Regions from separate parts of the Virgibacillus sediminis genome, predicted to be linked through region 2. Evidence: predicted binding sites of a transcription regulator. Region 2 holds the regulator's gene; the other holds the start of a gene.
What was found. The regulator CtsR, encoded in region 2, represses protease genes until heat stress. The targets are predictions, from matches to a motif close to ATGGTCAATAAAGGTCAAACA.

Region 1: the regulator CtsR is predicted to act here: its motif matches at 1,938-1,958, upstream of clpP (ATP-dependent Clp endopeptidase proteolytic subunit ClpP).

Annotation. Positions count from the first base shown of each region.
Region 1 is NZ_JBHRRZ010000003.1:109,752-113,967, reverse strand. It holds gene whiA (DNA-binding protein WhiA) at 1-808, shown strand, start outside; gene ACFODW_RS02470 (HPr family phosphocarrier protein) at 965-1,216, shown strand; gene clpP (ATP-dependent Clp endopeptidase proteolytic subunit ClpP) at 1,301-1,888, opposite strand; tRNA gene ACFODW_RS02460 (tRNA-Arg) at 2,104-2,179, shown strand; gene ACFODW_RS02455 (ABC transporter ATP-binding protein) at 2,269-3,066, shown strand; gene ACFODW_RS02450 (shikimate kinase) at 3,126-3,665, opposite strand; gene aroD (type I 3-dehydroquinate dehydratase) at 3,790-4,216, shown strand, end outside.
Region 2 is NZ_JBHRRZ010000034.1:57,867-62,082, forward strand. It holds gene clpC (ATP-dependent protease ATP-binding subunit ClpC) at 1-835, opposite strand, end outside; gene ACFODW_RS13345 (protein arginine kinase) at 853-1,917, opposite strand; gene ACFODW_RS13350 (UvrB/UvrC motif-containing protein) at 1,917-2,465, opposite strand; gene ACFODW_RS13355 (CtsR family transcriptional regulator) at 2,481-2,948, opposite strand; gene ACFODW_RS13360 (MgtC/SapB family protein) at 3,131-3,784, opposite strand; rRNA gene rrf (5S ribosomal RNA) at 3,965-4,080, opposite strand.

The DNA.
Region 1 (4,216 bases), on a different contig from region 2:
CGAAAATGCGGCCATCGCAAGGAGAATATATACATTAATAAAATCGCTTTACTCTATTCCCGTGGAACTTTTGGTGCGGAAAAAGATGAAGTTGAAAAAGAATAACGTCTATATTGTGCGGATGAAGGAAGACGTTAAACATATGCTGACAGATCTGGGTATCTTTGAGGAGCCGTACAGGCTGGTACGAACGATATCCAATAAGTTCCTGGAAAAACCATGCTGCAGAAAGTCATACCTGCGGGGGGCCTTTTTGGCAGGCGGTTCCATCAATAACCCGGAAACTTCCTCTTATCATCTGGAAATTTTCAACTTCCACCAAGAACATAATGATGCTTTATGTGAACTGCTGAATGAATTTGGTCTGAATGGAAGAAAGCTGGAGCGCAAAAACGGCTATATCGTTTATTTGAAAGAAGCGGAAAAGATTACAGCATTCCTAAGTGTTATCGGGGCCCACAATGCGTTATTTAAATTTGAGGATGTCCGGATTGTGCGGGATATGAGAAACTCTGTCAACCGCCTAGTCAATTGCGAGACAGCCAACCTCAACAAAACTATAGGAGCAGCATTCCGCCAAATTGAAAATATCAAACTGATCGAACAAACAGTAGGCCTTGATCAACTGCCGGAGAAATTGCAGGAAATAGCCAAATTGAGGGTGGAACATGAGGATGTTACACTGAAAGAACTTGGTGAACTGGTATCGACTGGCAAAATTTCAAAATCCGGCGTCAATCACCGATTGAAGAAGATCGATGAGTTTGCAGAGAAAATCAGGCAGGGAAAAGCACCGGCAACGAAATGATTCATTTTGCAAGAGGTTCATGATATAATACAGGTAAATTAAAATATCATAATAATTTTACATGCCATAGAAATCGGCAGTTCCAGCTTTGGGCAGGAGCTGTCGATTAACTACAATATGGTCTGGCAGCGCTTACGAGTAGAGAGGATGAGGAATTTGGTTGAGAAATCCGTCAAAGTGGAATTGGATACAGGGCTCCAGGCACGGCCTGCAGCACAGTTTGTACAAGAAGCAAACCGGTATTCAGCAAATTTATTTCTGGAAAAAGGCGGAAAAAAAGTTAATGCCAAAAGTATTATGGGGTTAATGAGTCTGGCTGTAACAAGCGGAGAAGAGATTAAAATAATTGCAGAAGGTGCAGATGAAGCCGATGCACTTGAGCATTTAATCTCCTTTGTCTCAAATTGATCTGGTTCATTCGCTAAAGAACCGAACCATATACGACCACATATAAAAAAATATCCCTTTCACATTTGTGAAAGGGATATTTTACTACTTCTCATTGCGTTCCAGAATTTTATCTATCAAACCATACTCTACAGATTTTTGAGCACTCATGAAATTGTCACGCTCTGTATCACGTTCAATGACCTCAAGCGGCTGACCGGTACGCTCTGAAAGAATCTCGTTCATTTTACGTTTCATTTCGATGATGCGGCGGGCATGGATTTCTATGTCTGTAGCCTGTCCCTGAGTCCCACCTAAAGGCTGGTGAATCATCACTTCACTATTAGGCAGGGCATAGCGCTTGCCTTTTTCCCCTGCAGCGAGCAGAAAAGCACCCATGGATGCCGCCATGCCTGTACAAATGGTGGATACATCCGGCTTAATGAACTGCATCGTGTCGAAGATGGCCATGCCGGCAGTGATGGATCCGCCTGGTGAGTTGATGTACAGTGAGATGTCTTTCTCCGGATCTTCCGCTTCCAGGAATAGTAATTGGGCAACGATGGTATTGGCTACATTATCATCTATTCCGCTTCCAAGCATGACAATGCGGTCTTTCAGCAGGCGAGAGTAAATGTCATAGGCGCGTTCCCCACGGTTGGTCTGTTCAATTACTGTCGGTATTAAGTTCATAAGTAAAATCCTCCCTTATTCAATAACGTTCTGTCTTTATCATAACTAAATGGTCAATAAAGGTCAAACGATAACATTCATTGACAAAGATAAATCTTTTACCCATCATTCCCAATCCACAGGTAATTAAACCTGTATGATTTATAAAAAGGGGTTGTCAAATTCGTAGAAGGGGGTTATAATATTCTATGTGCCAAAAAGATTTACATTCCTATGCGCCCGTAGCTCAGTTGGATAGAGCGTTGGTTTCCGGTACCAAGTCAGTCGGGGGTTCGAATCCCTCCGGGCGCGTCATCAATAGATAAGGCAAGAAGTGCAGACAAGCTGTATTTCTTGTCTTTTTCTATATTTAAAGATATATGGTCAGGGAGGAAAGTGCCATGGCATTGGAGATCGAATTAAAGAATGTTTCCTGGATATGGCAGGGACAAACTATTTTGTCAGAAATAGATTGGAAGGTGCAAAAAGGAGAACATTGGGCTGTGATGGGTTTGAATGGTTCTGGAAAGACCACGCTGCTAAATATGATCAACGGTTACATATGGCCTAGCATCGGGACTGTCCAGGTGATGGGAAACCTATTTGGAAAGACGGATATAAGAGAAATGCGCAAGTCCATCGGCTGGGTCAGTTCCTCCCTGCAAGAGCGTATCAGAGGTGTGGAACAGGCAGTGGATATAGTAGTGAGTGGCAAGTTTGCATCTATCGGGCTGTATGAGCGGCCTAATGAGCATGATTATCAGAAGGCATATCAATTGATGGAGCAACTGGGTTGTTCAGGGGTGGCTGACAGTTCCTATCAGTCATGTTCCCAAGGGGAAAGGCAAAAAATTCTGATTGCGAGAGGCTTAATGGGGAATCCCCGTCTATTAATATTGGATGAGCCTACGAATGGACTTGATTTCCTGGCTAGAGAAGAATTGCTTGAGTCGGTGAGCCGGTTGGCAGAACAGGAGGCCTCTCCCACCATCATTTACGTCACCCACCACGCCGAGGAGATCCTTCCTATTTTCTCTCACACATTATTGCTGAAGGATGGAAAGGTGTTTGAGGAAGGACAGACAGAAAGTGTCTTGACCAGTCAAAATCTTTCCCGCTTCCTTAATAAGGATATTAAAGTGGAATGGTATCAGGGCAGGCCCTGGATGCTGTTAAAAGAAAAGCTTAAGAGGTCATAATTGCAGGGGGATGGGAAGAACGTTTGTTTTTCATATATCCCCCCACCTCCTGCCTCTATTTATCGGATTGTCTCTATTTGTAGCTGCTTGATGATATTCTCTGCTGTTTGTTCCGGGCTAAAATCATCCGTCTTCACTTCAATATGGTGAGAGGAGCGATATATTTTTTGGCGTTCCTCAAATAATTGCTGGATCTCATCCATTGTTTTCCCCTGCAGAACAGGGCGGGTATCAATCAGCAGACTTAACCTTTCTTTCCAGGAAGGCCATGATATATCTAAGAAAGCAACTACACTATTACTTAGGCAAGTTTCTTTAATTTCCTCCTGTAAAAACGCGCCACCCCCTACGGAAATGATATACCCCTGCTGTTCAGCATAATTTATGATGACTTCTTTTTCTTTTTGACGGAAAGCCTCTTCTCCTCGAGATTGGAAAATTTCTGTGGCCGGCATGCCAAAATATTTTTCAATTTCTTGATCCGTATCGATAAAAGATCTGCCGGTCTGATTTGCCAGTTCCTCTCCGATTGTCGTTTTTCCTGCTCCCATAAAACCAATAAGTACAACGCTTTTTTGTGTAATTTGGCCTTCTTTCATTCTAATCCCCCCGCAAATATGTAATTAGCATCAGTATAAGATAAATGGATGTGTTTGCCCAGAGGAAAAATGATAGAGTTGGAGTATAATGATAAATAATTTGAATTATAGTGGAGGTCATCATATGAAGGTCGTGAAAGTCAGGGATGTACTTATCGGGGAAGGAACACCTAAAGTCATTATTCCGCTGATGGGAAGGACAGATAAGCAGCTGGCTGAAGAAGTGGCTGTGGTTAAAGAATCGGAACCGGACATGGTAGAATGGCGGGCAGATGTTCATGAACGAGTAGATTGTCTGGATGAAATCAGCGGAACCGCTGCCCAGTTGCGTAAAGATTTAGGGGAAATCCCATTATTGTTCACCTTCCGTACGGATAAAGAAGGAGGAAATAGGGAGTTGTCGGAAGACACTTACTTCCGGCTGCTGTCTAAGATAATTGATACCGGCATGGTGGATGTGATTGATGTAGAATACTTTGCTGATAAGCTAAAGGTAGAAACGATCATCCAACAGGCAAGGGAGAATGACATCCGTGTCATCCTGTCCAATC
Region 2 (4,216 bases):
AAATGATATTGCCAGCTTGGCGGATTTCCTCCATTACCTTTTTGAGACGGTCTTCAAATTCACCACGATATTTAGTGCCTGCCACGACGGTTCCCATGTCGAGCGTCATTACACGCTTATCACGAAGGATTTCCGGCACCTCATTATCAACGATTTGCTGTGCCAACCCTTCTGCAACAGCCGTTTTACCTACACCAGGCTCCCCAACCAAGACAGGGTTGTTTTTAGTTCGGCGGCTTAGCACCTGAATGACACGCTCAATCTCCTTGGATCGTCCGATTACCGGGTCAATTTTGCCTTCTTTGGCTATCACGGTCAGATCTCGCGCCAAGGAATCCAGAGTTGGTGTGCTGGCGTTGGACTGCTGCCCATTACGGCCCTGCCGGCCACTTTGGGATTCATTGCTGCCAAGAAGCTGAAGCACCTGCTGCCTTGCCTTGTTCAGACTCACACCAAGGTTGTTCAGTACACGGGCTGCAACTCCTTCTCCCTCACGAATTAGGCCAAGGAGGATATGCTCAGTTCCTACATAGGAATGTCCCAGCTTCCTTGCTTCATCCTGCGATAGCTCCACTACTTTCTTGGCTCTTGGTGTATAGTGAATAGACTGCATTGGCTGCTTGCCGACGCCAATCAGTTCCTCCACCTGTTCTTGAATGTTGGACACTTCAACTCCCAGAGACTGCAGAGCTTTAGCCGCAATGCCTTCTCCTTCACGGACCAGGCCTAAGAGAATATGTTCCGTACCTATATTGTTATGGCCCAGCCTAACTGCTTCTTCCTGTGATAAAGCTAATACCTTTTGCGCCCTTTCCGTAAATCGTCCAAACATCATATAAATTTTCCTCCCATCTACTTTTCTAATTGCAGTCTTTCACGGATTAAAGAAGCTCTTAACACGTCCCGCTCTCCAGCAGATAATTTCCGCTCTGCATATTGCTGCAGGAAACCCGGCTGGGTAAGGATGACCAGTTCATTCAGTATATTTCTGGACACGTTATTTATGAGGCCTAAATCAATTCCCAGCCGTACATTGGATAAACGGTTCGCCGCTTCTTTGGATTCCATGATTCTACTGTACTCAAGAACCCCATATGAACGGAAGATACGATCTTCCACCTCGGTGCTGGACTGCTCCAATAGCCTGGAGCGTGCATTCCTTTCATGTGTTATCAATTGTTTCACAACACTTTGTAAATCTCCAACAATATCTTCTTCAGATTTTCCTAGGGTTATCTGGTTGGAGATTTGGAAAAGATTCCCAAGGGCTTCACTGCCTTCTCCATAAATACCGCGGACCACTAGGCCTAGCTGGTTAATCGCCGGGGTCATCCGATTCAACTGTTTAGTGATGGCCAGTGCAGGTAAATGCATCATGACAGAGGCCCTCATACCTGTCCCCACATTCGTAGGACAGCTGGTCAGATATCCTCTTGTTTCATCAAAAGCATAATCAATTTTCTCTTCAAACCAGTCGTCCAAGGCGGATGCCTTCTTGAGGGCCTCCGGTAATTGAAACCCCGGGAAGTAGACTTGAAGCCTAATATGGTCCTCTTCGTTCACCATAAGGGATACCTGTTCATTCTCGGATATGAGTGCAGCAGCTGCTTGACTGTTTTTTGCCAAGTGAGGACTGATCAGATGCTTTTCAACCAATACCCTTTTTTGGATGGAGCTGACTTCCTGCATAGAAATAAAAGAAAAGTTCCGATCGTCATCAAAAGACTGTCCGTCATATTCCTTCTTAAAAAAATCATGGATCTCCTCGAGCCTTTTATGATCGGCAAGGATTGGATACGCGACATTAGAAAAGTTCCTCGCCAGCCGAATACGACTGCTTAGTACAATATCGCTGTCAGGTCCATTTTCACGCATCCAGGGACTTATTGCCTGTTTCATAAAATCTTCCAATGCCATCAGTTTTCGTCACCCGCTTCCTTTTCACCATTTCCCGTCTGCAGTTCCCTGATTTTATCGCGAACCTTAGCAGCTTCTTCAAATTCTTCTTCCTCTATCAGGGTTTTTAATTGCTCTCTATAGCTTTCCAGTTGTTTCTTCTTTTTCAAGTCACCGCCCTGGCGTTTTGGGATTTTCCCGGAATGCTGGGTATTTCCTGAATGTACCCTCCTGAATATTGGATCGAGTCTTGAAGAAAAAGTTTCATAGCAGGAAGCACACCCGAATTTGCCAACGCGCTGGAACTCTGAAAAAGTCATTTTGCAACCGGGGCACTGTACCTCCTTCGATTGCTGGTATGGCTGGTCTTTTTGTGGGCCCAGGCCACCTGGGTCAAAGTTAAACAGCCCAGAAAGCAGATTCTGAAGGGAATAGCCTTCCTCCGGAGAATTCATGTAGCCCATTTCTTTTGCACATACACCACATACGTGCACAGTCGTTTTATTGCCATTGACGACTTGTGTTAAGTGAACAGTGGCCGGTCGATTATGGCATTCCTGACAATCCATGCTTCTTCAGCCTCCTTACTCATTCAGAAATTTCAATGTGGAAAGCATTGCAGTTAGAACACGCGCTCGGATCTCATCACGTAAAGGCAGTTGAAAAGCTAATGTGGTTCGGTCGACTGCACTCATAATCAGCTTGGCTTCACGCTCTGTCACTAGTTTTTCCTCCATAAGCCTGCCCATTATATCAACTGCTGCCTGCTGGGTAACAGAAGGGTTAATCATATCAATAACCTCATCTATTAATTCCGATTTATCCTGATGTATTACCCGCATGATGCGGATATATCCGCCTCCACCACGTTTACTCTCTACTATATACCCTTTTTCCACTGTGAAACGCGTTTTAATCACATAATTAATCTGCGAGGGGACACACTGGAATTGATCCGCAATCTCGCTGCGCTTTATCTCGATGACATTCTGCCCATCTGCCTGTAATATTTTTTTTAGATACTGTTCTATTACATCAGAAATATTACTCACGGCACCCCGCCTCCTTGCTACTTCTTTTTGACTTTGACTATCTTTGACTATACTCTTATTATACGGGAAAAAAAGCAAGTTGCAAATAGTATGTGTTGTCTTCTATGTACAGTCTAGACAAAAAAGAAAAAGAAAAAACCTTACAGCAACTATTTGTGTAAGGTCTAGGGGAGGCAAGCAAGCTATTTAAGTTCTGAAATGTTTCTCACTTCATTTAATCGGGATATTTCTTCAAATAACGCGATTTTCTCCATATCTTTCAGCCGATCCGTCTTTATGAATATCTTTCGAAGATTATGCTCCGCTTTAAGGATCTCCACGTTTTGGACATTCAATTTGTAATGTTCCATGATACTGATCACTTCATGAATCTCCAAGTCGGAAAGGGCTACTATTTCTACTATATTAGTGGAATGGCCTTTTGTGAACATTCTTTCCAAATTATTTAAAAAGACAAGACTGATAAGGATAATTAAAGTAGTGAATAGAGCGGGCCCATACATGCCTGCGCCTACCACAAGGCCGATTCCCGCAACTGCCCATATGGAAGCTGCAGTAGTCAAACCTCGAATAGTTCCGCCATAGACAATGATAGTGCCTGCACCTAGAAAACCAATCCCACTGATTACATAGGAAGGAATCCTTGCCGGGTCAAATCTCACATTATCATATTGCTGCATAAATTCTTCAAACCCAAATATCGACAACAACATCATCAGGCATGCTCCGACACCCACAAGGATATGGGTACGGAAACCGGCAGAATGGTTATTCAGTTCCCTTTCAAATCCTATAATACCTGATAATACCAATGCGATAAGCAAGCGGATAACCATTATATCCAAATCTTCTTGAAATACTTCATTCATTATTGTTTCCAACTACCACACCTCCCTTAAAAGTGATTATTATACGAATTATAAATCATATTGCCCTTTTATACTAATATATGCTTTGAATATAAAAATAAAATAAAAAGCTAAGATACAATTGTACCTTAGCTTTTAAATTCTGTTGCCTGGCAACGTCCTACTCTTGCAGGGACAAAGTCCCAACTACCATCGGCGCTGGAGAGCTTAACTTCTGTGTTCGGCATGGGAACAGGTGTGGCCTCTCCGCCATCGCCGCCAGACAACTTTCTTTATAGGGTTGATTTGCACCCTGAAAACTAAATAAGAGTAAATACCGTGACATGGTAAAGAATGTAGTTAAGTCCTCGATCGATTAGTATTCGTCAGCTCCACGTGTCACCACGCTTCCACCTCGAA